2 linked regions of the Rhodopseudomonas palustris HaA2 genome follow. The protein of the gene in region 1 binds, or shares a complex with, the protein of each later gene. Links are inferred from orthologs where the notes say so. Each region holds a gene or a part of one and is shown in the gene's direction. Other genes may lie near its edges.

Region 1 (14,935 bases):
GGTTGAAACCGGGGGCGTGGCGAAACTGGTAAACGCAGTGGTCTTCCAAACCACTTCCGGCACGGATTGCGGGTTCAAGTCCCGCCGCCCCCACCACACTGGAGATTTAGTCCATCTCCGGGGATAAATATCTATATTGCCATCATTGGATTCTTGTCAACAAAATTGTCTCACCATCATCGATAGTATTGTTTTTCCATCACAATCAATCGAGTTTTCCATCGCGATAGATTCCACATAACTTCAACGATGTGTCTCTCATCTTAGGTGTATGATTGCCGAGTTCACTGCAGTTATAGAGCGCGCGCAGCTCTGTCGGCGTCGATCTCTGCCTGGTGGATAGATAATTGCTGGGTTGATCGCCATGGTGCTCGGTCCATGGATTCTCCGATCTGCATCGCCGCCCTGAGAGACCGCGAGGAGGATGCACGGCTAATGCACGGATGTTCCTACCCTGTTCAACCCAAATAGGCACTTTGGTGTCCTCTGGTGTGCCAGAGGGCAGTAGAAAAAGTGAAGCAATTCAGGGCATTTAATGGTGGGCGCACAAGGGATCGAACCTTGGACCTCTCCCGTGTGAAGGGAACGCTCTCCCGCTGAGCTATGCGCCCGGGACCGATCGGAACGGGCCGCGGGGCGGCCGGTCGTCGTGATCGTTGATCGGGCGATTTACGGAGTGCGGGGCGGGGGTGTCAAGCGCCAAGCCCCGGATTTGCGGCCGGGTTCACCCGTTTGCCGCGGTCGCGGGGGACGATGCCGCGGCCCGTCAGCCGATCTGTCGGGCGCGCGAGGCGTGGGATTGCAGCGCGCGGATGCGTTCGGCGAGCGTGCCGCCTGTGACCGCCGGGGCGGCGGGCGTTGCGGCGGCGCCGTTGGCGCGGGCCGGCGCGGCCGGCGGGGTCGCTCTGGACGACGGGGCGGTGGGCGCGGGCGCGGGCTGGCTCGCCAGAATCGCCTCGATCGGCGAATCCGGGCCCTCCAGCGTGATCGCCAGCCTGGCGACTTCGGCGGCGATGTCGTTGATGCGCTCGCGCAGCAGCGCGTTCTCCATCCGCTCGGTCGCCCAGGTGTTCTCGGTCTGCTGCTGGATCGCCGCCAGTTCGCGCTGCGCCTGCGCGCGCTCGTCGCGGGCGAGACGCAACTGTTCTTCGAGCGCGGCCTTCTCGTCGCGCAGCCGGGCGAGCTCGGGCGCGGCCGCAGCAGCCTTGCCGGTGCTCTTGGCGGCGGCGCGCAGCTCGGCATTCTCGGCCTCGAGCGCGGCGACGCGGCTGCCGAGCATCTCGGCCTCCTTGACCTGCGCCAGCAATTGCCGGTCGAGATCGGCGACGCGCTGGCTGAGATTGTCGACGCGCGCGCGGGCGTCCTCGAGCTCGCGGGTCGCGTTGGCGGATTCACCGCGCTGCGCTTCGAGCCGGGTCTGCGTCGCGGCGAATTCCCGCTCGGCGTCGCCGACGCGGGCGCGTAGCTCCTCGATCTGGGTGCGCACCGCCACCAGTTCGATCTGCCGCGTGTCGGCGAGCATCGAGCGGTCCGCCAGTTCGGCGTTGATCTGCGCCAGCTCGGCCTGCTTCTCGGTCAGCGCCGTCTCGGCGCCGCGCAGCGCCTGGGTCTTGGCGGCGAAATCCGCCTCGGTGGCGCGGAGCTGTTCCTGCACCGCCTTCTCGCGCGCCTCCAGCGTGAAGATCGCCTCGTTCTTTTCGGCGAGCTCGACCTTGAGGCGGTTGACCGCGTCGCTCTTGCGCCCGAGTTCGGCGAGCTGGCTGGTGGTCTTGTGCTTGAGCTGGTCGACGCTCATTTCCAGCCGTCGCGCCGACATCGCGAATTCGGCGCGGAGCTGGTCCTTGTCGGCCTGGATCTCGGCCATCGACAGCGGCGTCGCCGCCTCCAGCCGCTTGGTCGTCAGCCGCACCGCGCGATGATGCACCAGCGGCGCGATCATCAGCGCCAGCAGCATCGCCACCAGAAAGCCGATCGCCAGATACATGATCTGTTCGACCATGACATTCTCCTACCCGAGGAATTCGAGCGCTCACATCCCCGCGATCCGGCCGGCCGGTGCAGCGGGTTCTGCCTGCGCGACGTCTGTTTGCGAGCCGATGGTGCGGCGAGCCGTTGCCTGAACATGGGGCCGGCCAGACGATCGCCGTCCGGCCGGAAATCTCCAGCCACGACAATGCCACGGAGCGGCGCCGCAGCGCCAGTGCGTTGCGGCGTTAACGTGAATCCCGGCGGGGGATGGCGGCCGAACAGGCGGGCCGGGTCAGAACGGATTCCAGGTCGCCGACGGCGTGAACTTCAGATAGCCGATATTGGCGCCGAGCCGCAGCCCGATGCCGGACTGGATCGGCACCAGCACGATGTTGTTGGCGGTGAGCGCCGTCATGCCGAAGCCACCGACCACATAGGCCGAGCCGTCGATGCCGCCGAAGCGCTGGTAGATCGCATTGGTCGAGGGCAAATTGTAGACCAGCGTCATGGTGCGGGCGCCGTTGCCGCCCCAGTCGAAGCCGACCGACGGGCCCTGCCAGTACACCCGCAGATCGCCGGCGTTCTTGGTGTAGAGCGTGCCCTCGCCGTAGCGCAGGCCGGCCACGAACGCGCCGGAGCCTTCCTCGCCCAGCACGTAGCCGTTCGGCAGGCCCCATTGGCTGACCGCGCGCTCGATCACCGAGGCCAGCCCGCGCGACACGTTGCCGAAGAAGCGATGGCCGGCATTCATCAATTCGTCCGGCGCGTAGGTGTTCGGGCCGGGCCCGGCTTTGGGCGGCATTTGCTGCTGCTGCGCCGATGCCGGCATGATCAAGGCGGCCGACGCAAGCAGCGCCAGCGCCACACGACGTGAAACGATGGTCATCAAACTCACCCCTGGGTCCCAATCCCCGACGCCGCCTTAACCGGATGCTGACCCGCATCCCCTAGTGTGGCGCCTCTGCCCCGCGACTCGGACGTTATCGGGTTCAACTATGACGGCACAACGGCAGGAAGGAAACGCGCTGCGTCACGGTCTCGCCACAATCGGACTCGCTGCGTTGCTGCTGTGGCCCGCGGGTTCCTTGGCGTGGGCGGAAGGCGCCACGACCCAGCGAATCGTGGTCGATCGGCACACCGGACTCGCGATCGACGGCTTCGATCCGGTGGCCTATTTCACCGACGGTGAGGCCCGGAGCGGGGTTGCCGACTTCGAGGCCACCGCCGCCGGCGCGATCTGGCGATTCCGCGGCGCCTCCAACAGGGCCGCCTTCCTGAGCCATCCCGGGATCTATGCGCCGCAGTTCGGCGGTCATGATCCCGTGGGGATCGCCCGCGGCGTGCCGTTGCGGGGCAATCCGACGATCTGGCTGATCTCTGGCCAGCGGCTGTATTTGTTCAGTCGGCAGGAGGACCGCGACGCCTTCGCGGCCGATCCGGAGCGCATTCTGGCCCAGGCGCAGCAGCAGTGGCCGGCGCTCCTGGCCACGCTGGCGGAATAGCGCGCTGTCGCGGCGGCGTCTCAGGCTGCTGCCCGGGCATCCCCCCAGGCGATGAATTCCGGCACGATGAAGTTCGGTCGCGGCTCGTCGAACCGCAGCGGCCGGCCGCTGCTGTCGGTCAGTTCGCCGCCGGCGGCGATCACCACGGCGGCGCCGGCGGCGATGTCCCATTCGCAGGTCGGCGACAGCCGCGGATAGATGTCGGCCGCGCCGTCGGCGATCCGGCAGAATTTCAGCGCCGATCCCATCCGCGCGTGGACGCCGCCTGGCCGCTCGGCGATGAACGCCAGAGTGCGTTCGTCGAGATGCAGCCGGCTGATCGCCACGACCCACGGCGCTCCGTCGGCCGGCATCGGCCGGGTGTGGATCGGCGTCGTGTCGTAGCCGGTGCCGTCGGCGTCGACCGCCAGCCGCTCGGCGCCGTGGCCGACCAGGCCGCGCCACACCAGGCCCAGCGCCGGCGCCCCGACGATGCCGAGCAGCGGCTTGCCGTCGGTCACCAGCGCCAGATTGACGGTGAATTCGTCACGCCCGGCGACGTATTCCTTGGTGCCGTCGAGCGGATCGACCAGGAAGAAGCTCCCGGTATTCGGCCGGCCGAGGTCGCAGCGCTCTTCCGACAGCGCCGGCACGTCGGGCGCGATCCGCTTCAGCCCCTCGGCGATGATGCGGTCGGCGGCGAGGTCGGCGGAGGTCACCGGCGAGCCGTCCGGCTTGTGCTCGACCGGGTCGGAGCGGTCGGTGGCGAGGATCGCGGCCCCGGCGCGCAGCACCAGCTCGGTCAATGGCTGCATCAAAGCGACGGCGTCGTTGTGCGAAATCACCGGTCCTGTCCCGAACGCCTGGCCCTTGCCCATCAACCCGTCGTCCTCCGTCTGGCCGGTTGTCCCGGTCCCTCTGTTGGCAGCGCAACCGGCCGCAGTGTATCAAGCCATGCAACATGGCTGATTCGTCTCGAACGAGCCGCGCGGTTTCCGAGGAGCAGACAAATGTCCGTCAATCCCCCTCCCGTCCAGCCCCCCGCGCCGGACGCGCTCGAATTGGCGGCGCTGCTGTGCTCGCGTGTCTGTCATGATCTCATCAGTCCGGTCGGCGCGATCGTCAATGGCCTCGAGGTGCTGGACGACAGTTCCAAGCAGGAAGATCGTGATTTCGCCCTCGATCTGATCCGCAAGAGCGCCCGGACCGCGTCCGCTCGGCTGCAATTCTGCCGGCTGGCCTTCGGCGCCGCGGGTTCCGCCGGCGCCCAGATCGACCTCGGCGACGCGCAGAACATGGCCCGCGGCCATCTCGAGGACGAGAAGACCAAGCTCGCCTGGAATCTGCCGCGGGTGCTGCTGGCGAAGAATCGGGTCAAGCTGCTGCTCAACATGCTGATCATCGCGCAGCAGACGATCCCGCGCGGCGGCACCTTGACGGTGGACCCGGTCGGCGAGGGCGACAATCTGTCGTTCCGCGTGGTGGCTGCGGGCCTCAATGCGCGGATGCCGCAGAACATCGTCGAGAAGCTCAACGGCAGTCACGCCGGCCCGGTCGAGTCGCACGGCGTGCAGCCTTACTACACGCGCCTGCTGGCCGAGTCCTGCGGGCTCGCGGTGACGCTCGCACCGGAGGGCGAAGCCATGGTCGTCAGCGCGACCTGAGCGCCGGCCCGCATGGTAAAGGCGAGGTTACGACGATCCGCCTAGTAGTCGTACGCGTTCGACTATTGATTTAAACGGACTCACCCGTCCGGGATACGCAACCAATATTAAACGCTTTCCGCAGACAGTGGCCGCATCACTTCGGTCACGGCTGCTGCCGTGTGCCGCGCAAAGAGGCCAGCGCACATGGACGATCTTCTCCGTGAGTTCTTGACGGAAACCTTCGAAAGCCTGGATACGGTTGACAATCAACTGGTCCGCTTCGAGCAGGAGCCGAACAACGCGAAGATACTGGATAATATCTTCCGGCTCGTTCACACCATCAAGGGTACCTGCGGGTTCCTCGGGCTGCCGCGACTGGAAGCGCTGGCGCATGCGGCCGAGACGTTGATGGGCAAATTCCGCGACGGCATGCCGGTCACCGGCGAGGCGGTGACGCTGATCCTGACCACGATCGACCGCATCAAGGACATTCTCGGCGGACTGGAAGCGACCGAGGCCGAGCCCGAGGGCGACGACGGCGACCTGATCGGCGAACTCGAACGGCTGTCGATGCGCACGCCGGAGCAGATCGCCGCCGAGCTCGGCGGCAGCGCTGCGCCGGTCGACGAAGCCGTTCCGGAGGACGCTGCGCCGGTCGAAGCGGCCGTGGCCGCACCGGCGGTGGCAGAAGGTTCGCTGGTGCCGCAGACGCTGGAGCGTCCGTTGCGCCCGGGCGAAGTGTCGCTCGACGAGCTGGAGCGCGCGTTCCAGGAAACCGCGATCGAAGTGGCCTCGCCGCCGCTGGCGCCGGTCGCGAGCGAGCCGGAGAAGCCGGCCGAGGCTCCGCCTGCGGTCGTCGAAGCAGCCAAGCCGGCGCCGAAGCCGGCCGCCAAGGCCCCGAAGAAGAATGCCGACGCCGAGGCTCCGGCCGAGGGCGACCGGATCGCCAACCAGTCGATCCGCGTCAACGTCGACACGCTCGAACACCTGATGACGATGGTGTCGGAGCTGGTGCTGACCCGCAACCAGCTGCTCGAGATCAGCCGTCGCCACGAGGACACCGAATTCAAGGTGCCGCTGCAGCGGCTCTCGACCGTCACCGCCGAGTTGCAGGACGGCGTGATGAAGACCCGGATGCAGCCGATCGGCAACGCCTGGCAGAAGCTGCCGCGGATCGTGCGCGATCTCGCCGCCGAACTCGGCAAGCAGATCGAACTCGAGATGCACGGCGCCGATACCGAACTCGACCGCCAGGTCCTCGACCTGATCAAGGATCCGCTCACCCACATGGTGCGCAACTCCGCCGATCACGGTCTGGAGCGGCCGGAGGAGCGGGTGCGCAACGGCAAGCCCGAGCAGGGCACGATCCGTCTGTCCGCCTATCACGAAGGCGGCCATATCGTGATCTGCATCGCCGACAACGGCCGCGGCCTCAACACCGAGCGGATCAAGGCGAAGGCGATCGCCAACGGCCTGGTCACCGAGGCCGAGGTCGAGAAGATGACCGAGGCGCAGATCCACAAGTTCATCTTCGCGCCCGGGTTCTCGACCGCCGCCGAAGTCACCAGCGTGTCCGGCCGCGGCGTCGGCATGGACGTGGTGCGTACCAATATCGACCAGATCGGCGGCACCATCGAGATCAAGTCGGTGGCCGACGAAGGCTCCAGCGTCACCATCAAGATCCCGCTGACGCTGGCGATCGTCTCGGCGCTGATCGTCGAGGCCGGCGGCGATCGCTTCGCGATCCCGCAGCTCGCGGTGGTCGAACTGGTGCGGGCGCGGGCCAATTCCGAGCACCGCATCGAGCGTATCAAGGACACTCCGGTGCTGCGTCTGCGCGACAAGCTGCTGCCGCTGATGCACCTGAAGAAGCTGCTGCACATCGACGACGGCACCGCCTCGACCGAGCCGGAGAACGGCTTCATCGTGGTGACCCAGGTCGGCAGCCAGACCTTCGGCATCGTCGTCGACGGCGTGTTCCACACCGAGGAAATCGTCGTCAAGCCGATGTCGACCAAGCTGCGCCACATCGGCATGTTCTCGGGCAACACCATCCTGGGCGACGGCGCGGTGATCATGATCGTCGATCCGAACGGGATCGCGCAGGCGCTCGGCACCTCGGTGTCGGCGCAGCACGACCTGGCGGAGCAGAGCGCGGCGACCCGCGCGGCCACGACCGAGCAGCTCACCTCGCTGCTGGTGTTCCGCTCCGGCTCGCCGCAGCCGAAGGCGGTGCCGCTGTCGCTGGTCACCCGGCTCGAAGAGATCGCCGCCGACAAGATCGAATCGTCGAACGGCCGCTACATGGTGCAGTACCGCGATCAACTGATGCCGCTGGTGCTGATGGAGGGCGTCGAGGTCGCGAGCACGGGTGTGCAGCCGATCCTGGTGTTCGCCGACGAAGATCGCAGCATGGGTCTCGTGGTCGACGAGATCGTCGACATCGTCGAGGAGCATCTGCAGATTCAGGTCGGCTCCAGCCGCGACGGCATTCTCGGCTCGGCGGTGATCAAGGGGCTCGCCACCGAAGTCATCGACGTCGCTCACTTCCTGCCGATGGCGTTCTCCGACTGGCTCTCCCGCAAGGAGATGAAGCAGTCGATCGCCAGCCGGTCGGTGCTCCTGGTCGACGACTCCGCGTTCTTCCGCAACATGCTCGGCCCGGTGCTGAAGGCAGCCGGCTACAAGGTGCGGCTGGCGACTTCGGCGGTCGAAGGACTCTCGGTGCTGCGTAGCGGCGCCAGCTTCGACGTGATCCTGACCGACATCGAGATGCCGGAAATGAACGGCTTCGAGTTCGCCGAGGCGATCCGCGCCGACACGAAACTGGCGCCGACGCCGGTGATCGCGCTGTCCTCGCTGGTGTCGCCGGCGGCGATCGAGCGCGGACGCCAGGCCGGCCTCACCGACTACGTCGCCAAATTCGATCGTCCCGGCCTGATTGCGGCGCTGAAGGAGCAAACCGCGAGCACCGAGCGGGTCGAGGCATTGCAGCAGCAGGCGGCATGATGACCGACATCCAGGAAAGACAGCACACCATGAACCGGCAGGTCGATGCCATCAGCGGCAACACCACCCAATTCGCCACTGCGATGATCGGCGGACAGCTGTTCGGGCTGCCGATCTCGCGCGTCCAGGACGTGTTCATGCCGGAGCGGCTGACGCGGGTGCCGCTGGCTCCCGACGACGTCGCCGGCGTGCTCAATCTCCGCGGCCGCATCGTCACGGCGATCGACATGCGCACCCGTCTCGGCCTGCCGCGGATCGACGACGGCAAGCCGCCGATGGCGATGGGCGTCGATCTGCGCGGCGAATCCTACGGCCTGCTGATCGACACGATCGGCGAAGTGCTGACGCTTCCCGACGAAGGCCGCGAGGTCAATCCGGTCAATCTCGACCCGCGGATGGCGTCGTTCGCCAACGGCGTTCATCGTCTCGACGGCCAGCTGATGGTCGTTCTCGACGTCGACAAGGTTCTCGAAATCGCGAACGCGCGGATGGCCGCGTAACCCCGCGATGGCTTCGGCCGCAACCATCGTCCGCCGATCCGGCGGCGACTGATAGAGGCAGACAATGAAGACATGTTTGGTGGTCGACGATTCGAGCGTGATCCGAAAGGTCGCGCGACGCATTCTCGAAGGCCTCGACTTCGAGATCGTCGAAGCTGAGGACGGCGAGAAGGCGCTCGAACTCTGTAAGAACGGGTTGCCCGACGCGGTGCTGCTCGACTGGAACATGCCGGTGATGGACGGCTACGAATTCCTGCGCAATCTGCGCCGGATGCCGGGCGGCGATCACCCGAAAGTGGTGTTCTGCACCACCGAGAACGACGTCGCGCACATCGCGCGGGCGCTGCATGCCGGCGCCAACGAGTACATTATGAAGCCGTTCGACAAGGACATCGTCACGGCGAAGTTCCAGGAAGTCGGCCTGATCTGACGGGGTCTGCCGGGATGTCGTCGACGCTGCGTCATTCGACGCGGCGGGGGTGTCGTGTTGCGTCGGTGTGTGATGAGTGTAGCTCTGGCAGGAAGTCCGGCCATCAATGCGACGCAGTATGAACCGCTGCGGGTGATGGTCGTCGACGATTCGGTGGTGATTCGCGGGCTGATCTCGCGTTGGATCGAGGCCGAGCCCGACATGGTCGTCGCGGCCTCGCTGCGCACCGGGCTCGACGCGGTCAATCAGGTCGAACGCATCAAGCCGGACATCGCCCTGCTCGACATCGAGATGCCCGAGCTCGACGGCATCGCCGCGCTGCCGCAATTGCTGGCCAAGAAGCGCGACCTGATCGTCATCATGGCGTCGACCCTGACGCGCCGTAACGCCGAGATCAGCTTCAAGGCGCTGTCGCTCGGCGCCGCCGACTACATTCCGAAGCCGGAGACGACCCGCGAATCCGCCGGCGCCGAGGTGTTCAGGCACGACCTGCTGCAGAAGATCCGCCATCTCGGCGGCAAGGTGCGGCGCAGGGTCTCGGCGCCGAGCGCCAGCGCGCCCATGGTCGCGCGCGTTCGCGAGGCGGCCGCAGCACCGGCCGCGCCGAGCGTCGCCAGTCAGGCGGCGCTGGTGAAGCGTGCGTTCGGCCCGACGGCGCCGCGCGTGCTGCTGATCGGGTCCTCGACCGGCGGGCCGCAGGCGCTGATGTCGCTGGTCGCCGAGATCGGTCCGGTGATCGACCGCTATCCGGTGCTGATCACGCAGCATATGCCGCCGACCTTCACGACGATTCTCGCCGAACATCTGATGCGCGCCGCCCGGCGGCCGGCGCACGAGGGCGTCGACGGCGAACTGATCAAGCCGGGCCGGATCTATCTGGCCCCCGGCGGTCGCCACATGCGGGTGACCCGCCAGGGCGGACAGCCCGCGATCGCGCTCGACGACGGCCCGGCGGTGAATTTCTGCAAGCCCGCGGTCGACCCGCTGTTCACCTCGGCGATCGACGTCTGGCAGGGCGGGATCATGGCGGTGGTGTTGACCGGAATGGGGTCCGACGGCATGCGCGGCGGCAAGGACATCGTCGCCGCCGGCGGCAGCGTGATCGCCCAGGACGAGGCCAGCAGCGTGGTGTGGGGCATGCCCGGCGCGGCGGCGAATGCCGGCATCTGCGCCGCGGTGTTGCCGCTCAATCAGATCGGGCCGAAGCTCGTACGTTTGTTTTCAGGAGATCGGTCGTGACGCCGCTGGACTACGAATATCTGCGCAAGGCGTTGAAGGACCGCTCCGGGCTCGATCTGTCGATCGACAAGCAGTACCTCGTCGAAAGCCGGCTGCTGCCGCTGGCGCGGCGCTACGGGCTCTCCGGCATCCCCGACCTCGTCCAGAAGATGAAGGGCGGCGCCGACAAGATGACGGCCGAAGTGGTCGAGGCGATGACCACCAACGAGACGTTCTTCTTCCGCGACAAGCTGCCGTTCGATCATCTGCGCGAAGAGATCCTGCCGGCGCTGCTGCAGGCCCGCGCCGGACGGCGATCCTTGCGGATCTGGTGCGCGGCATCCTCGACCGGGCAGGAGCCTTATTCGATCGCGATGTGCCTGAAGGAGCTCGGCCCCGCCGTCGCCGGCTGGCGCTTCGAGATCGTCGCGACCGATCTGTCGCCCTCGGTGCTGGAGAAGTCGAAATCCGGCCTGTTCACCCAGTTCGAGGTGCAGCGCGGATTGCCGATCCAGTTGCTGGTGAAGTACTTCAAGCAGACCGGCGAGCTGTGGGAGATCAGCCCCGAGCTCCGTGCCATGATCCAGCACCGCCAGTTCAACCTGCTGCAGGACTACGGCCAGCTCGGCATGTTCGACGTGATCTTCTGCCGCAACGTGCTGATCTATTTCGATCAGGCGACCAAGATCTCGATCTTCGAGCGGCTCGCCAAGCGGCTCGAGCCCGACGGCTATCTCGCGCTCGGCGCCGCCGAAACCGTGGTCGGCCTGACCGACGCGTTCAAGCCGCATCCGACAAGGCGCGGGATCTATCTGCCGAACACCAAGTCGCCGTCGATCGTGCCGGCGGCCAAGCCGGCCCTGGCCAGCGCCGGGTTCGGACGCTGAGCAACGTCACACGAGCCGTGCCGCGGCTGGCCCAGCCGTTGCGAATCCTCCGCGGTGATATGGCGGTTGACGCATGCAGCCGAGCCGTCGTCGGATGACGAGATAGATTCACCGCAACTACAAGATCGCGTGCGGCACGAAGCGCGACGTGTTGCCGGTGATCAGGCTGTCGTCCTCGCGAATTGACAGCCCGCAGGGCGAGCCATCGACCAGCCAGCTTCCCAGCACCGGGTGCTGCCCTGAAAAATTCGGCAGCGGATCGGCGGCCTGGCGGATGTAGCCTTCTGCTCCATAGGGGCCGTCCTCGGCCGCTTCGATCGCACCGTCGTTGACGAGCGTGATATTGGCGCCTTCGCGCGAGTACAGCGGCTTGCGCACGAAGGATGCTCCCAATTGCCCCGCCTCGGGATCGTCCTCGAAATAGGCCGGCAGCAGATTCGGGTGTCCGGGGTGCATCTTCCACAACAGAGGCAGGATGCCCTTGTTGGACAGGATGGCTTTCCATGGCGGCTCCATCCAGCCGGTCTGCGCCTCGGCAAGCCGGGGGCCGAAGGCTTCGCGAAACAGCCACTCCCACGGGTACAACTTGAACGCCAGCTCGATGTTGCGGTCTTGCAGATCGACGAAGCCGCCGCCGCTTCGCCATCCGATGTCGGCGATGTCGATCAGCACGGTCTCGACGCCGCCTTGCTGCGCGACGTCCATGAGATAGTGCAGTGTGCCGCTGTCTTCGGCGCTGCTCAGCGTGCCGGTGAGGTGGAGCCGCCGGCCGCCGGCGAAGCGACGCCAGGCCGCGATCAGCCGTTCGTGCAACGAATTGAACTGGTCGGCGCGTTTCGGAATGATCTGCCGTGCGGTCGCCTGCTCGAGCCACGTCCATTGAAAGACCGCGGCCTCGAACAGAGACGTCGGCGTATCCGCATTGTATTCGAGTAGCTTCGCGGGATCGCGGCCGTCGAAACGGAGGTCGAGCCTGCCGTACAGGCTGGGATCGCCGCGACGCCAGCTCGTGGCGATGAACGACCAATATTGTTCCGGAATGTTGAGGCGACGAAGCATGGGCTCGTCGCGAATGGCCCGGTCCACGAGGTCAAGGCACATCGCGTCGAGCTCTGCCGTCGGCGCTTCGATCTGCCGCTCGATTTCGTCGAGCGTGAACGCGTAGTAGGTGCGCTCGTCCCAATAGCGCTGGCCGGAGGCGCTATGGAAATTGAATCCGCAGCCGGCGGCCGTGGCTTCCCAGTCGTCGCGTTCTGCGCAGGCGATCCGGCGCATCGGCTGGACTATCCGCCGCCCGAGAAATGCGTAGTGAACGCGTTCCCGAACGAGCCGAATCCGCCGCGGTCGGTCTCGCCCACGATCGATTGCGTCCAGCCACCCCCGGACGAGCGCCGCGTGTCGCCCAAGATCGATTGCGCCCAATCACCTCCGGATCCGCTCTGCCAGGCGGATGAGGTGCCGCGATCCTCGCTTGTCGCGGTGTGCGCCGACGCCTCGGCGTTACTCTTTTGCTTCGGCATCAGGGCATTGGCAGTGGCGCCCACCGCGATCGTGCCCATCACCAACAGCACCACCTTTTGCGATCGCTTGAGGGGCGGCACGGCCGGCGTTGGAGGCGGGGGGCGGCGCTTGCCGAACTCGTCCGAGCCGTCTGCGGACATAGTCAGATCACCATCGACGCAGCGTTGAGGACGCCGGCGGCAAGCGATGCACAACCGAGCCAGATCGCCGGCGCGAGTTCGCCCTGGGCGATCCGCTGCGACAGGTTGGTGACCGGGATGCGAACCGCATAATAGACGATGATCTGGACGAGCAGGGCGATCACGCTCCAGATCATGCAGTCGACGGCGTTGGCGGAATGGACGATGGCGCTCGCCACCGGAAGCACGAAGCCGAGCAGGCTGAGGCCGAGCGCAATCGCGGCGGCCGCCCCATTGCCGTTGATCAGGGCGAACTCATCGTGCCCGGTCACCCGGGTATAGACGAAGAGGTAGAGAACGACAGCGACCAGCCCGGTGCAGAAATACACCAGAAAGGCGGGCAATCCCGCCAACGACTGCAGCAGCATCGATCACCCCCGCAACCATGAGCCTGCCCGCCCACAATCGTGGTGTTTGCAGCGCGATGCAAGCCGCCGGCGGCGCTCCCCCCACAAACAAAAACCCCGCCATTTGCGGCGGGGTTCAGTCGGGAGGTGAGCGCCTGACCGGGCGCTCCTTGAAAGACGAAAGCGATCAGGCCGGGATGCGGACGTCGTCTTCGGTCGGTTCGCGCAGCACGTAGCCGCGGCCCCACACCGTTTCGATGAAGTTGCGGCCGTCGGAGGCGTTGGCGAGCTTCTTGCGCAGCTTGCAGATGAAGACGTCGATGATCTTCAGTTCCGGCTCGTCCATCCCGCCATAGAGATGGTTCAGGAACATTTCCTTGGTCAGCGTCGTGCCCTTGCGGAGCGAGAGCAGCTCCAGCATCTGGTATTCCTTGCCGGTCAGATGCACGCGCTGGCCGCCGACTTCGACGGTCTTGGTGTCGAGATTGACGACGAGATCGCCGGTCTGGATCACCGATTGGGCATGGCCCTTGGAACGGCGGACGATGGCATGGATGCGGGCGACCAGCTCGTCCTTGTGGAACGGCTTGGTCATGTAGTCGTCGGCGCCGACGCCGAGACCCTTCACCTTGTCCTCGATGCCGGCGAGGCCGGACAGGATCAGGATCGGGGTTTTGATCTTGGAGACCCGCAGCTGCTTGAGAACGTCGTAACCGGACATGTCCGGCAGGTTCAGATCGAGCAGGATGATGTCGTAATCGTACAATTTGCCGAGGTCGACGCCTTCTTCACCGAGATCCGTCGTGTAGACATTGAAACTCTCGGATTTGAGCATCAATTCGATCGACTGCGCAGTCGCGCTGTCATCTTCAATCAGCAATACGCGCATGCCAGTCCCCTTATAGCGCCGCTCCGGGCGTCAGGCGTCCGCACTACCTGCGGCACTGGAAACGCCTCTGAACAACTGATTCGGATCCTGACAAGGTATGGTTAACAAATCCTGATTCTGGTCCGCAAGGTCTGTTCGTGCAATTTTTGCAGAATCGCCGTAAGATGTTGCGTAGAAGCAGTTTTTTGTTACCGGGCCTCTTCAGGTTTCACATTAAGAGTCAGCGTCAACCGACTCCCGCGACTCGTACCTTCGTTCTGAAGGGCAAGCGCGTTCAGCCACCAAAGACAGTGACGCAATGATTAACGATGCGGGTAAACACGAAGTTAAGGTGACAGCGCAGCGCCCCACAAACTTAAGGGTTTTGCAATGAAGGCCCTGGCCGAACAGATCGGCGACATCGACGGCGTCAATATTTATGGCCGGGTTGTGGGCGTCCGCGGCCTCATGGTCGAGATCGCCGGACCGATCCATGCGATGTCGGTCGGCGCGCGAATTGTCGTTGAAACAGGGGGCGATCGCAACATTCCCTGCGAGGTGATCGGCTTCACCGGCAACAATGCGATGGTGATGCCGTTCGCCGGGCTGGAAGGTGTGCGCCGCGGCTGCCGCGCGGTGATCGCCAATTCGGCCGCCCAGGTCCGGCCGTCGCAGGCCTGGCTCGGCCGTGTCATTAACGCTCTCGGCGAGCCGATCGACGGCAAGGGGCCGCTGCCGCAGGGGCCGTCGCCGATGCGGTTCCGCAATACGCCGCCGCCGGCGCATTCGCGCAAGCGGGTCGGCGCGCCGCTCGATCTCGGCGTGCGTGCGCTGAACACCTTCCTCACCTGTTGCCGCGGCCAGCGCATGGGCATCTTCGC
Region 2 (14,283 bases), 3.1 Mb from region 1 along the record:
CCGGCTTTTCGAACGCGAAGGCATAGCCTTCGCCGCGCGCCGACAGCCAGCCGATCAGATCGGACACGGTCGCGACCTCGGCCGGCGGCTCGATGGTCTCCTCGTCGAGGCCGATCCGCTCGCGGACCCAGGCGAAGTATTTCACCTTCATCGCGAATCCTCTTCGATCAGGTGATGGATGCCGGCGCGGAAATAGTCGTAGCCGGTGTACATCGTCACCAGCGCGGATATCCACAGCAGGGCCAGGCCGATCTGGGTGGTGTAGGGCAGCACCTCGTCGCCGGCGTCGCCGGCGAGCAGGAAGCCGATCGCCACCAATTGCACCGTGGTCTTCCATTTCGCCAGCTTGGTGACCGGCACGCTGACCCGCAATGCGGCGAGATATTCCCGCAGGCCGGAGACCAGGATCTCGCGGCACAGGATCACGATCGCGGCCCACAGCGTCCAGCCATGGATGATACCGTCGGCGGCGAGCATCAGCAGGCAGGATGCTACCAGCAGCTTGTCGGCGATCGGGTCGAGCATCCGGCCGAACGCCGAGTGCTGGTCCCAGATCCGGGCGTAATAGCCGTCGAGGAAGTCGGTGATCGCGGCCGCGATGAACACCGCCAGAGCGACCCAGCGCAGCGCGAGCGGGCCGCCCATGATCGACTGCGCATAGATGCAGCCGACCACGACCGGAATCGCCGCGATGCGGGCGTAGGTCAGGATATTCGGAAGCGTCAGCGACTTCGCTCCCCGCGCCGGCGCTCTGGTCGAAACATCGTTCATCAAACTTACCAATACTGCCCGCGCCGGAAGGTCAACTCCCACGAAGGCGCCCTCCGATCCGTATCAGGAAAAGGTGAAATCCGCATGGTTCAGATCGGCCCGGTCCGCAGACGACTTTGGTCGGGCTTCAGCCCGGCCCCGGATGAAAGAAATCGAAGATCCGGCGGGCGCTTTCGGCGCTGATCCCAGGAACCTTGCCGAGGTCGCCGAGCGAGGCGCGCTCGATCTCCTTCAGGGTGCCGAAATGGTGCAACAGCGCGCGCTTGCGCGACGGACCGATGCCGGGAATCTCCTGCAGCCCGGCCTCGCGGATGTCCTTCTTGCGCAGCTTGCGGTGCGAGCCGATCACGAAGCGATGCGCCTCGTCGCGCAGCCGCTGGATGAAATACAGCACCGGGTCGCGGGGCTCGAGCTTGATCGCCTCGCGCTCCGGCATGAACAGCGTTTCGCGGCCGGCGTCGCGATCCGGCCCCTTGGCGACGCCGAGCAGCGTCACCTCGGCGTCGAGCCCGAGCTCGGTCAGCACGCCGCGCGCGGCGTTGAGCTGGCCGCGGCCGCCGTCGATGATCACGAGATCGGGCCATTGCGGAGTCTCGTCGTCGTTCGGCTTCGCCGCCTCGCCTTCGGCCTTCGCGGCGGCCAGCCGCTTGAACCGCCGCTCCAGCACCTCGCGCATCATCGCGTAGTCGTCGCCCGGGGTGAGGCCTTCGGAGCGGATGTTGAACTTGCGGTACTGGTTCTTGATGAAGCCGTCCGGGCCGGCGACGATCATCGCGCCGACCGCGTTGGTGCCCTGGATGTGGCTGTTGTCGTAGACCTCGATCCGCTGCGGCGGCTTCGGCAGTCCCAGCGTGGTGGCGAGGCCCTGCAGCAGTCTCGTCTGGGTCGCGGTGTCGGCGAGCTTGCGGCCGAGCGCCTCGCGCGCATTGGTCAGCGCGTGCGCGACCAGCTCCTTCTTCTCGCCGCGCTTCGGCGTCGAGATCTCGACCTTGCGGTCCGCCTTGATGCAAAGCGCATCGGCCAGCAGCGCGCAGTCCTCGATGTCGTGCGACAGCAGGATCAGCTTCGGTGGCGGCTTGTCGTCGTAGAATTGAGCCAGGAACGACGCCAGCACTTCCTCCGGGGTGAACGACTTCTCGGCGCGGGGGAAGTAGGCGCGGTTGCCCCAGTTCTGCCCGGTGCGGAAGAAGAACACTTCGACGCAGGAATAGCCGCCCTCCTGATAGATCGCGAACACGTCGGCTTCCTCGACGGTGCGCGGGTTGATGCCCTGCTGGGACTGGATCGCCGACAGCGCCGCCAGGCGGTCGCGATACAGCGCCGCGGTCTCGAATTCGAGCTCGTTCGAGGCCTTCTCCATCTCGACCGCGAGCTCCTGCTTCACCGCCCGGCTGCGGCCGGACAGGAAGTCTTTCGCCTCGCGCACCAGTTCGGTGTAGCCGGGAAAATCGACCTCGCCGGTGCAAGGGCCGGAGCAGCGCCGGATTTGATACAGCAGGCAGGGGCGGGTGCGGCTCTCGAAGAACGAATCGGTGCAGGAGCGCACCAGAAACGCGCGCTGCAGCGCCGTGATGGTTCGGTTGACCGCGCCGACCGAGGCGAACGGGCCGAAATAGCGCCCTGGGCGGCTCTGCGCGCCGCGATGCTTGAGAATCTGCGGCGCCCAATGGTCGCCGGTGATCAGGATATAGGGAAACGACTTGTCGTCGCGCAGCAGCACGTTGAAGCGCGGCCGGAGCTGCTTGATCAGATTGGCTTCGAGCAGCAGCGCCTCGGTCTCGGTCGACGTCGAAATGATCTCGACGGTGACGGTGGCGGCGATCATCCGCGCGATCCGCATCACGTGGCCGGTCGGCCGCGCATAGGACGACAACCGCTTCTTCACGTTCTTGGCCTTGCCGACATAGAGCACGTCGTGCGCGGCGTTCAGCATGCGGTAGACGCCGGGTGAGGTCGGCGCCAGCCGGACCGCCTGCTCGATCGCGGCGCGGCCGACCGCCAACGGGCCGTCGGCGACCTCGGCGCTGTCGTCCTCGATCTCCGGCAGGCGTGCCTCGTCGTCCTCGTCCACCGTCAGTTCGGCGGTCGCGGTGTCGATGTCCTGCGCGGCGGGCGCGGGGTGCGGCGTTAGTTCGGGCGAGACCGGCGATGGGGATTCGGTGTCCGCAAGCGGCGCGGCCGCCGTGTCGCGGGTCTCGGCGGGGTCGTGATTCATGGTCCTAAATTAGGCGTTCGGCGTGGTCGGTGCCAGCGGCACGCGGCCGGAACCCACATCGCGTTGCCATCCCACGGGGCGACGATCTTTCGCCACCCCCCGTGAATTAAGCTCTCGTTAAGAATGCGATCAGGAACCGCCAGCCGATTTACAACCGCTTAACTTAAAACTCTCGATAAATCTTACCGGAAAAGAGCGGAAATCCGTAACCATCCGGATCGCTTTTTCGTCGGCCATTTGTGGCCGAGGGCTGGACGGACGGCGCGCGCAAGCAGCGTCCCTGCCGTCGAGGAGAGTAAGATGCGTAAACTTGCGATGGCCGCGGCGACCGTAATCGCCGCAACGGGGTCCACGGCACAGGCGGCGGATATGGGCTATTACGGCTCACGGACGCCCTACACCGTGAATCAGCCCCTCAACGCCTTCAGCTGGGCCGGCCCGTATCTGGGCGGCAATCTCGGCTACGCGTTCGGCAACGTCACCAACAACATCACCAAGCCGTCCGGATTCAGCGGTGGCGTTCAGGGCGGCTACAATTGGCAGAGCGGCAACATCGTCTTCGGCCTCGAAGGCGATATTCAGTTCTCGACCGCCAACGACACCTTCGCGTCCTACAAATTCTCGAACCCCTGGTTCGGGACGGCACGCGGCCGCGTCGGCTATGCGATGAACGACATTCTGCTCTACGCAACCGGCGGTCTCGCTTTCGGTCAGCTGAAGGGCGAATATCTGCTGTCCTCGGAGAGCCACACCTCGGCCGGCTGGACGGTCGGCGCCGGCGCCGAATTCGCCTTTGCGCCGAAGCTCAGCGCCAAGGTCGAGTATCTTTACGGCAGCCTGTCGACCAACAACTTCTTCATCACCGGCGCCCCGAACGGCTACAATTTCGGCCTCATCCGCGCCGGCATCAACTATCATTTCTAAACGTCGCGACGAAACCTTCGCGAGCAAGAAACTCGGCGATCAACATTCCCGGCCCTCGTGGCCGGGATTTTTTTTGGACTGGGTTGTCGGGCGGAGCGCCGCGTAGTCGGGCCGCGCACATGCGAGCGCCGCGGCGTCGTATTCGCTACGCCGTCACTTCAAAGCCCGTCGCGTTCGTCGTGGCTGCGTTCAGTTTTGCACAGCCCATGACAACAACTACGAAATCACCAGATTGACCGCCTTGGGGCCTTTGCCCTTTTTGTCCGGTTCGACCTCGAATGAAATGCGCTGACCTTCGGTCAGATCCTTCAAGCCGGCACGCTCGACCGCAGTGATATGAACAAATACGTCGCGGCCACCGTCATCAGGCTTGATGAACCCGTAGCCGCGTTCTCCATTGAAGAACTTCACCGTTCCCGTATTAGGCATTCCGGAAACTCCTCCCGCATGCTTTCCGTCGCGCGCCGGCGCGTCGGTGCGACCTGGCGTTGCGCTGCCGGAAAGCTCGGCCGAGGCTGGGCCTGCTGATCGTCGCAGGTCCGAGGTAGTACGGCCTTGTCACTCCGCCGCCCCCATTCGCGGAAGCAGAACGTAAAGCCAGTCCAATGACTCAGCATAGTACGGATTTGCGCGGATTGACTACGCCCCAAATGCGACTTTTCGCGCCAATCAGCGCGTGAGTCGTCAGGGCTTAGGTAGCTCGAGCCGATAACGGCTGACGCCCCCTTGGCCGAGAGGTCTTTCCAGCTCAGGAAGGATGACTCTCAAATCCGACACCAGCGTCCATGGCGGATTCACCACCAGCAGTCCGGTCGAGGTCAGCGCGCCGTCCGGCTGTTGCGGTGCGACGCTGAATTCCAGCCGCAGACACTTGCCGTCGCCGCCGGCTGCGGCAACGGTTGCAACGCGGTCGGCCAGCGCGTCGGTGGCGCGTCGGTTCTTCACCGGATACCACAACTGATAGATGCCCGTCGGCCATTTCCCGTAAGCGGTGCTGAAACCCTGCGCCAATCGCTCGAATTCGTCCTTCTTTTCGAAGGACGGATCGATCAGCACCAGGCCGCGGCGTTCTTTCGGCGGCACGAACGCGGTCAGCGCCTGCCAGCCGTCGAGATCGACCACCCGCGCCTGGGTGTCGCGGCGCAGCGCATTGATCAGCTGTTTGCGCGCCAGCGGCTCCAATTCGCTGGCGACCATACTGTCCTGCGGGCGCAGCAGGGCGCGGGCGATCAGCGGCGATCCGGGATAGGCGGTCAGGTCGCGTTGCGGGTTGAAGGCGCGGATGATGTCGAGATAGGGCCTGATCAGTTCGCCGGCCTCGTCGCTGAACCGCGCCTGCATCACCCGGGCGATCCCGGTGACCCATTCGCCGCCGCGGCGGGCCTCGTCGCTGGTGAGGTCGTAGAGCCCGGCGCCGGCATGGCTGTCGACCACCCGAAACGGCGCCGGCTTCTCCTGCAGATAAGTGAGGATCCGGGCCAGCACGATGTGCTTGATGACATCGGCGAAATTGCCGGCGTGAAAGGCGTGGCGATAATTCATCGGCCTTTCCTAGCAGTCGGCGCCCCGACCCGCCATGGCGTCGTGGGCTGCATCCCGGGATGCCGTTACGCCGCGTCCGTAAGACTACGGGGGACGTGCCGGATGCCCAAAATGCAGGGAAAGTCGGCATTTTTCGGAGGTTTCTGCGGCGATGGCGGGTTCGCTCCGGCGCCCCCGGTTAACGGGCTGTTTAATCAGCGGTGCTAGTTCTGGTCTGCGGATGAGGCCGGGCGTGTCCAACGCCGGGTCCTTCGGAGAACCACAATTTAGCCCACCGTTGGGGCGTTTCGGCGCACCGATGCGGTGCCCCTGGGAGTTGAAGATGGCGGTTGATTTGTCAATGTCGGTCCTGGTGGTGGACGACTACAGCACCATGATCCGGATCATTCGTAATCTTCTGAAGCAGCTCGGCTTCGAGCATATCGACGACGCCAGCGACGGCTCGGCTGCGCTCGAGAAGATGCGGGTCAAGAAGTACGGCCTGGTGATCTCGGACTGGAACATGGAGCCGATGACCGGCTACGACCTCTTGAAGGAAGTCCGCGCCGATCCCAATCTGTCGCAGACGCCGTTCATCATGATCACGGCGGAGTCCAAGACCGAGAACGTGATCGCCGCCAAGCGGGCGGGCGTGAACAATTACATCGTCAAGCCGTTCAACGCGGCGACGCTGAAGACCAAGATCGACGCGGTGTTCCCGGATCACGTCGCGGCGTAAGCGCGACGCATCAGCCGGCGAGTTTCGAGAGCGCGCTCCGCAAGGGGCGCGTTTTTGTTTGCGACGGCGTCATGCGCGGGCTTGACCCGCGCATCCATCGTCCGCGAAAGCGGACGCACGAAATTGTCCATTCATCCGAAGCGGATGGATTGCCGGGTCAAGCCCGGCAATGACGGCGGAGAGCTTCTGCTACCACCGCAGCTCGCGGGTCAGCGCCAGCGGCGGGTGGCCGAACAATTCGTCGACGGCGGCAGCATCGAGCCGGTCGATGCCCTCGAAGGCATCGGCATGGATGCCGCGGGTGACGAACAACAGATCGATGCCGTAGGCCTGCGCGCCGGCGAGGTCGGTGCGGACGGAATCGCCGATCGCCAGCACGCGCGGAAGCGGCGTCTCGGCGCCGCGGAGTCCGCGCGCGAGCGCCATCGCGCGGTCGTAGATCGGCCGGTGCGGCTTGCCGTAGAAGATCACCTCGCCACCGAGCTCGCGATACAGTTCGGCGATCGCGCCGGCGCAGTAGATCAGCCGGTCGCCACGCTCGACCACGATGTCGGGATTGGCGCAGACCAGCGTCAGCTTGCGCGCCAGCGCCTCGCCCATCATCGCGCGATAGTCCTCGGCGGATTCGGTCTCGTCGTCGAACGGGCCGGTGCAGATGATGTAGTCGGCCTTGTCCAGCGGCGTCAGCATCGCGTCGAGGCCGCGATAGATCGCATTGTCGCGATCCGGGCCGAGCCAGAACACCGACTGGCCGGGATGCTCGGCGACGTAGCCGCGGGTGAGGTCGCCGGACGACACGATGGCGTCGTAGCAATCGTCGGGCACGTCCAGCTTGCGCAGCTGCCGCTGCACCGAATCCGCCGGGCGCGGCGCGTTGGTGATCAGCACCACGGTACGGCCTTCCCGGCGCGCGGTGCGCAGCGCGTCGCAAGCCTCGGGGAACGATTCCATGCCGTTATGCACGACGCCCCAGATGTCGCTCAGCACGACATCGACCGATCCCACCAGCTCGCGCAGGTGCTCGACGAAACGCAGCGTGGTCATGCGAAAAAGCGGTCAGGCCGGGCCGACGGCACGGCGCGCGAGCGCCGCGAGGCCGGTCGCGGCGCGCGGCGGATCGATCCGGGCGGGTTCGCCCTTCGGGGAGGAGCCTGGATCATACGGAGGGGCGATGTCCTGCTTGGCCTTGTCGCCGGGAGTAGGGGGCGCAGGCGATGGGGCGGTCTCGGGGCGCAGCGGACGGGGCGCTGCGAACAAGAACCCCTGCCCAAACCGCACATCGTAGTCAAGCAGGTCGACCACCGCGCGCTCGCCCTCGATCCGCTCGGCGATCAGATCGATGCCGAACCGGCCGAGCAGGTCGGACAGATCGGCGGGGTGGATGTCGGCGACCGGATGCTCGCGCTGGTCGAGCAGCAGCGCCGCCGGAACCTTGATGAAGCGGACGCCGCGGTCGGCGAGGTCGCGCGGCTCGAACCGCAGATCGGTGACGTGGTCGATCGAGAACCGGAAGCCGCGTTGCGCCAGCGCCGCGAGGTGCTCGGTTTCGAGCGGCCCGAGGTTGCGCAGCGTGCTCTGCTTGAACTCCAGCACGAAGGACGGCGCCAGCGCCTTGTTGGCCTCGAGAAAATCGAGGCACTGGGCGAACGATTCGGCATCCGACAGGGTCGCGGCGGCGATATTGACGAACACGCCGACGTCCTTGTTGCGCACCATCAGCCGCCGCAGCACCTGGACGGCGCGCAGCATCACCGCATGGTCGATCCGGCCCATCAGCCCGGCGGTCTCGGCGACGGTGAGAAATTCGCCGGCGGCGAGGATCTGGTCGTTGCCGTCGCGCAGCCGCGTCACGATCTCGTAGAACCGCACCTTGCGTTGCGGTAGGCTCACCAGCGGTTGCAGATAGATGTCGAGCCGGCCGGTCTCGATCGCGGTTTTCACCGCGACCAGAACCTGCGCCGGATCACGCGCCGGCTTCGGCGTTGCCGGCAGGGCGGTGACGGTGGCCGAGACCAGTTCGGTCAGGGCGAGCGGCTCGGCGGCGGGCTGGGCCGTCTGCTGATCCTCGACGCGGGCTTCCGGATCGAGCATCGGCGGCCGGCGCGGTGCGGCGCCCGTCGCGGCGGAATTCAGCATGTCTTCGTGGGTGGCGACCGAGGCGGCGAGCTGCTTGACCAGCAGCCCGAGTTCGCCGATCTCGTTCATGGCGACCTGGGTGCGGTCCTGGCTGGCCGCATTGGCGGCCATCACTTTGCCTTCGACCGCAGCGAGCCGGCGGCCGAATTCGGCGATCTGGCGGGCGAGATCCGCGGTGCCGCGCGACAGATCGGCGATCTGGTGACCGGCGTCGGAGCGGTCGCGCAGCCGGATCGAGACGGCATTGTACAGAATGAACAGGCTCAGCGTCGCCAGCGCCACGATCGCGGATTCGACCGCATTGAAGCCGGCGAGCGCATACACCACCGCGCCCAGCGACGCGGAGATCAGCGCCATGCAGATGGCGATGAAAATGGTCGAGATTCGGATCATCCAGCGCCGCTGTTCCTGACGATCCCGCCATCATTGGTGATTCGGCGGACGAGTCCAAAGGATTCGTCCGCCGCAACCGGGGAACCAGGCGGCAGCGTCAGGCGATGGCGCGGATCACCCGGCCGACCTTGTCGACGATTTCGCCGATCTGGTCCGCGTTGAGGATCAGCGGCGGGGTCAGGGCCAGGGTGTCGCCGGCGATCCGCAGCATCAGATCGTGGTCGTGGAAGGCCGAGTTCATCGCCTCGAAGCCGCGCTTGCCGGGTCCGTCCGCCATCGGCGCCAGGTCGATGCCGGCGGTCAGGCCGAGGGTGCGGATATCGACCACGTTCGGCTCGGACTTCAGCGACATCACCGCGTCGGCGAACACCGGCTCGAGCGCCTTGGCGTTCTCGAACAGCTTCTCGTCGCGATACAGGTCGAGCGTGGCGAGGCCGGCCGCGCAGGCCAAGGGATGCGCCGAATAGGTGTAGCCGTGGAACAGCTCGATCGCGTAATCGGGCCCGCTCATGAAGGCGTCGTGGATCTCGGAGCTGGCGATCACGCCGCCCATCGGCACCGCGCCGTTGGTGACGCCCTTGGCGAAGGTGATCATGTCCGGGGTGACGCCGTAGCGCTCGGCGGCGAAGCTGTGGCCGAGACGGCCGAAGCCGGTGATGACCTCGTCGAAGATCAGCAGGATGCCGTGCTTCCTGGTGATCTCGCGCAGCTTCTGGAGATAGCCCTTCGGCGGCGGCAGCACGCCGGTGGAGCCGGCCATCGGCTCGACGATCACCGCCGCGATGGTGTTGGCGCCGTGCAGATTGACGAGGCCTTCGAGCGCGTCGGCGAAGTGCGCGCCGTACTCCGGCTCGCCCTTGCTGAACGCCTGCTTGTCGCGGTCATAGGTCGCGGGCAGATGGTCGACGCCGTTCAAGAGCGTGCCGAACATCTTGCGGTTGTTGCCGATGCCGCCGACCGCGGTGCCGCCGAAGCCGACGCCGTGATAGCCGCGCTCGCGGCCGATGAAGCGGGTGCGGCCGCCCTGGCCGCGGATCTGCTGCCAGGCCATCGCGATCTTCAGCGCGGTGTCGGCGGCTTCCGAGCCGGAATTGCAGAAGAACACGTGGTCGAGGCCTTCGGGGGCGAGGTCCGCGATCCGGCTGGCGAGTTCGAACGCCTTCGGCTGGCCGAACTGGAACGGCGGCGAGAAGTCCAGCGCCTCGGCCTGGGCGGCAATCGCCGCGGAAATCTGGGGGCGGCCGTGCCCGGCGTTGCTGCACCACATGCCGGCTGCCGCGTCGATGATCTTGCGCCCGTCCGTGGTGAAATAGTGCATGTCCTTGGCGCCCGCGATCATCTTCGGCGCGCGCTTGAAGGCCCGGTTCGCCGTGAACGGCATCCAGAACGCATCGAGGTCGTTCGGGACGTTGACGGCGGAATTGGGCTTGCTCTTGTCTAACATAGGCTCCTCGTGCATGCGCGGGCGTGGACTTCGAACGGCGCGGCAGGCTAGCAGCTTCGGGTTGCCCCGGAAATGCCGCGAGCCCGCACATTTGCGTGGGGCTTCCATCCGCAGCGGGTGGCACGCGCTCATTCCGGAGGCACCAGGCCTGCCCTTTCGGAGGCAGCCGGCCCGCGATTTGCGCTGGATCATGCAGCCCAGCCTTGCTGCACGGCAGGGCGGCTGGTACCAACCCGGCCCTGAGCGGAAAGGCGACCATGGCTGAGAAACCCAAGAAACCACAGAAGTTGCGCGCCCGTCTGCCGCGCGGCCTGACCGATCGCGGCCCCGCCGAGATCGCGGCGACGCGCGCGATGGTGGAAACCATCCGCGAGGTCTATGAGCGCTACGGCTTCGAGCCGGTCGAGACCCCGGCGTTCGAATACACCGACGCGCTCGGCAAGTTCCTGCCCGACCAGGATCGCCCCAACGAGGGCGTGTTCTCGCTGCAGGACGACGACGAGCAATGGATCAGCCTGCGCTACGACCTGACCGCGCCGCTCGCCCGCTACGTCGCCGAAAATTTCGACGCACTGCCGAAGCCCTATCGCAGCTACCGTTTCGGCTGGGTGTTCCGCAACGAAAAGCCCGGCCCCGGCCGCTTCCGCCAGTTCATGCAGTTCGACGCCGACACCGTGGGCTCCGGCTCGCCGGCCGCCGATGCCGAGATGTGCATGATGGCGGCGGACACGATGGAAGCGTTGGGCATCCCGCGCGGCAGCTACGTGGTGAAGGTGAACAACCGCAAGGTGCTGGATGGGGTGCTGGAGGCCATTGGCCTTGGCGGGGATGAGAATGCGGGGCGCCGGCTCACGGTGCTGAGGGCTATCGATAAGTCGGATAAATTTCCGCCCGAGGAGATCAAGAAGCTTCTGGGGCCGGGACGTTGGGATGGTGGCGAAGAAGGCAAAGGCGATTTCACAAAAGGCGCGATGCTTGGTGATGATCAGATTGAGCTGATTCTCAGAGCAACTTCGCCAAGCTTCATAGCAGGCCGCTTCAATGCCGATGGAAGCGGCGGCGTTAGCAATGCTGATACAGTCGAACTCCTTCGCTCGACGGCGGACAACGAGACTTTAAAGCAAGGATGCGATGAACTGTCGGTAATCTCGGATCTGCTGGATTCTGGCGGCTATGGTGCAACGTCCACAAATCCTAATGTGCGCGTTGTCATCGATCCCTCCGTCGTCCGAGGCCTCGAATACTACACCGGCCCGGTCTACGAGGTCGAACTGCTGCTCGAGACCAAGGACGAAAAGGGGCGCCCGGTGCGGTTCGGCTCGGTCGGCGGCGGCGGTCGTTACGATGGTCTGGTGTCGCGCTTCCGCGGCGAGCCGGTGCCGGCGACCGGGTTCTCGATCGGTGTGTCGCGGCTGCAGGCGGCGCTGACGATGATCGGCAAGCTTGGGACCCGGCCCGCGACCGGCCCGGTGGTGGTGACGGTGTTCGACCGCGAGCGGCTCGCCGACTACCAGAAGATGGTGTCGCAGCTCCGCGCCGAGGACATCCGCGCCGAGCTCTATCTCGGCAATCCGAAGAACATGGGCAACCAGCTCAAATACGCCGACAAGCGCAACTCGCCTTGCGTGATCATCCAGGGCTCCGATGAGAAGAACGATCCGGACGGCCCGCAGGTGATCGTCAAGGACCTGATCCTCGGCGCCGAACTCGCCGCTCTGGACAAGGATCGCGACGATTATCTGCAGCGTCAGGCCGACGCCCAGCGCAAAGTGCCGCAGCTCGGGATGATCGACGAAGTGCGGCGGATTCTGGCGCGGCACGACATCGACTGGAATTGACGGCGGACGGCGCGCTGTCGAACCCTCTCCCCTTGTGGGAGAGGGTCGCTTCGCGAAGCGAAGCGGGGTGAGGGGTCGAGGGCCTTTACCGAGATCACAGGTCCCCCTCATCCGTCGCGGACTTCGTCCGCGCCACCTTCTCCCACAAGGGGAGAAGGACAAACCAACAGCGCTCATCGCGCGACCACAGGGAGACACCACGATGCCCGAGATCACCGTCAACATGGCCGCAGGCCGCACCGACGAGCAGAAGGCGGCGATGATGCGCGATATCTCGCAGGCGCTGGTGACGCATCTCGGCGTCGCCGCCGAAGACGTGGTGATCCAGATCAACGAGGCGCCGCTCACCAACAAGATGAAGGGCGGCAAGACCTTCGTCGAGCGCAAGGCCGCGCAGGCGAAGTAAGCCTATCCGTCATTGCGAGCGAAGCGAAGCAATCCAGAGGCTCCGAATACGCAGCTGGATTGCTTCGTCGGCTTCGCCTCCTCGCAATGACGGACCCGATGTCGTCGCCAACTCTTGAAAGAGCCCCATGGACGCACGCGATGTAATCTCTGTCGGCATGACCGCCGAGCGGCAGATCGTTGTGACGCCGGAGCAGACGGTGCAGCATTTCGTGCCGTATATGCCGGCGGTGTTCGCCACTCCGCTGATGATCCTGGAGATGGAAATGGCCTCGGGCGAGGCCGTGCATCCGGCGTTGCCGCAGGGCTGGGTGACGGTCGGCACCGGCGTCGACATCCGCCATCTGACGCCGGCGCTGGTCGGCCATGCGGTGCGGACGGTGTCGAAAGTCACGGCGGTCGAACAGCGCACGGTGAGCTTCGCGGTCGCCTGCTGGGTCGGCGCGCGCAAGATCGGCGACGGCAAACACATCCGTGGCCTGATCGACGTCGAAGCTTTCACCAGCCGCTTCAAGGATTGGTAGCCGTCACCTGACCTCGACCGTGTATCGATCAGTGGCGCTGAGCATCCCCTCCCGATAGGTGGCACGTAGGGTGAAGGTATCGGTGCCTCGGAAGCCGCGCTGGGAGACGTAGAGCACGTTCAGGCCGGAAATCGTCTTGCCTGCGCACTTCGAGCGCTGCCCCGTAAATCGATTGATATCGATCTTGTAAGGCCCGGTCGTCGTCGACAGGGTCCCGTATCTTGGTTTCTCGACGACCGTAACGGTTCCCTTGTACGCGCTGCAATCGGACAGGTTGAAGTTCGAGTAAGCGCGCATCAGCGCCTTTTTACCGGATGACACCTGGCGGGTGAACTCGGTTGCCGAAAGCGCGGACGGGGCTGCGAGCAGAGCGCAGCAGATCACCATGAGTTTGAACATTGGCCTCCCCGAACAGACAATTATCATTGGGCAGGCACATCGCAATGTCCCCGTCCTGATCGTCGATAGGTCGAAAACGCCTCGCGAGGAGACTTCGGTTTTGGGCAGTCGTCAAGCCGAGGGGCCATCAGCGGTTCGATGCTTCACAGCGACGGGCTGCTGCTAGCGCCCCTCGCGCAGCCAGGTCGCCGCGAACGCGCCGAGCAGCAGCAACAGACCGATCAGCCCGGTGAACACCGGCAACACGCCGACGCCGCGGACCACGCTGGCGTCGCGCATCCGGACGCCGAGCCAGCCGTCGCCGCGGAACAGCGTCGCGGATTGCACCGGGACGATCCGCGGCAGCTCGACGCTACCGCCGTCGGCGATCCGCCGCGCATCGCCGCCGGTCGCCAGCGCCAGCGGCTTCAGCGTCTCCGCGGTCGACGTGACTTCGGAGAATTCCTTCGGGTTGACCGGCCCGACATTGATCAGCGCCTTCAGCGTGCCGTCGCTCGCGGCCCAAAGGCCGAGTTCGTCGGCCGGCAGCGTCGTGCGCCAGATGCCGGGATCGCTCGGGGCGAGGGTGAGCTGCCGGGTCTGGCCGGACGGCGAGGTGACGGTGACCGGCGGCACATTGTCGGCCATGGTCTGGCGGATCACCTGCAGATCCTTGCCCTCGACCCTGAGCCGCAGCGCCTCCTCGTCGAGGTCGGGCTGCTTCATCAGCCAGTGCGACATCCGCCGCAACAGATCGAGATGCGGGCCGCCGCCCTCATAGCCGCGCGCCCACAGCCAGATGTGGTCGGAGAGCAGCAGCGCGACGCGGCCCTCGCCGTAGTGTGACAGCAGCAACAGCGGCATGTTGTCGGCGCCGGTCATCAGCGGCGGCGTGGTGGCGTTGCGGGTGTCGATGGTGCGGAAGAAGCGGCTCCATTTCGGTGGCTCGGAATTCGAGCCCTCCAGCGCGCGCGTCACCGGGTGGCGTTTGCCGG

What was found.
Region 2: the proteins of RPB_RS19760 (region 1) and RPB_RS05965 are in contact, whole or in part, in a solved structure (PDB 1A0O), measured with the Escherichia coli proteins. The link is inferred for Rhodopseudomonas palustris HaA2 from one-to-one orthologs.

What each region holds. Positions count from the first base shown.
Region 1 is NC_007778.1:4,464,298-4,479,232, reverse strand. Bases 4,913-8,304 are described here. They hold RPB_RS19760 (hybrid sensor histidine kinase/response regulator), read left to right. Parts: upstream 4,913-5,299; coding sequence 5,300-8,104; downstream 8,105-8,304. Other genes in these bases: RPB_RS19755 (chemotaxis protein CheW), read left to right, coding at 8,134-8,304; chpT (histidine phosphotransferase ChpT), read left to right, coding at 4,913-5,113. In the rest of the region: RPB_RS19785 (hypothetical protein), read right to left, coding at 767-1,999; RPB_RS19780 (DUF1134 domain-containing protein), read right to left, coding at 2,261-2,854; RPB_RS19775 (YHS domain-containing (seleno)protein), read left to right, coding at 2,964-3,470; RPB_RS19770 (3'(2'),5'-bisphosphate nucleotidase CysQ family protein), read right to left, coding at 3,491-4,327; more of chpT, read left to right, coding at 4,460-4,912; more of RPB_RS19755, read left to right, coding at 8,305-8,604; RPB_RS19750 (response regulator), read left to right, coding at 8,669-9,034; RPB_RS19745 (protein-glutamate methylesterase/protein-glutamine glutaminase), read left to right, coding at 9,107-10,273; RPB_RS19740 (CheR family methyltransferase), read left to right, coding at 10,270-11,139; RPB_RS19735 (glutathionylspermidine synthase family protein), read right to left, coding at 11,257-12,414; RPB_RS19730 (hypothetical protein), read right to left, coding at 12,423-12,800; RPB_RS19725 (DUF350 domain-containing protein), read right to left, coding at 12,803-13,207; response regulator transcription factor CtrA, read right to left, coding at 13,374-14,075; flagellar protein export ATPase FliI, read left to right, coding at 14,445-14,935. UniProt on the Escherichia coli protein: Involved in the transmission of sensory signals from the chemoreceptors to the flagellar motors. CheA is autophosphorylated; it can transfer its phosphate group to either CheB or CheY.
Region 2 is NC_007778.1:1,348,830-1,363,112, forward strand. The notes cover bases 4,733-7,472. They hold RPB_RS05965 (response regulator), read left to right. Parts: upstream 4,733-5,774; coding sequence 5,775-6,170; downstream 6,171-7,472. Other genes in these bases: RPB_RS05960 (23S rRNA (adenine(2030)-N(6))-methyltransferase RlmJ), read right to left, coding at 4,733-5,452; RPB_RS05970 (TIGR01459 family HAD-type hydrolase), read right to left, coding at 6,360-7,214; RPB_RS05975 (EAL domain-containing protein), read right to left, coding at 7,227-7,472. Also shown: moaD (molybdopterin converting factor subunit 1), read right to left, coding at 1-151; pgsA (CDP-diacylglycerol--glycerol-3-phosphate 3-phosphatidyltransferase), read right to left, coding at 148-771; excinuclease ABC subunit UvrC, read right to left, coding at 899-2,986; RPB_RS05950 (outer membrane protein), read left to right, coding at 3,287-3,910; RPB_RS05955 (cold-shock protein), read right to left, coding at 4,127-4,339; more of RPB_RS05960, read right to left, coding at 4,595-4,732; more of RPB_RS05975, read right to left, coding at 7,473-8,699; RPB_RS05980 (aspartate aminotransferase family protein), read right to left, coding at 8,797-10,143; hisS (histidine--tRNA ligase), read left to right, coding at 10,401-11,981; RPB_RS05990 (tautomerase family protein), read left to right, coding at 12,184-12,387; RPB_RS05995 (thioesterase family protein), read left to right, coding at 12,515-12,910; RPB_RS06000 (hypothetical protein), read right to left, coding at 12,914-13,309; RPB_RS06005 (membrane protein), read right to left, coding at 13,472-14,283. UniProt on the Escherichia coli protein: Involved in the transmission of sensory signals from the chemoreceptors to the flagellar motors.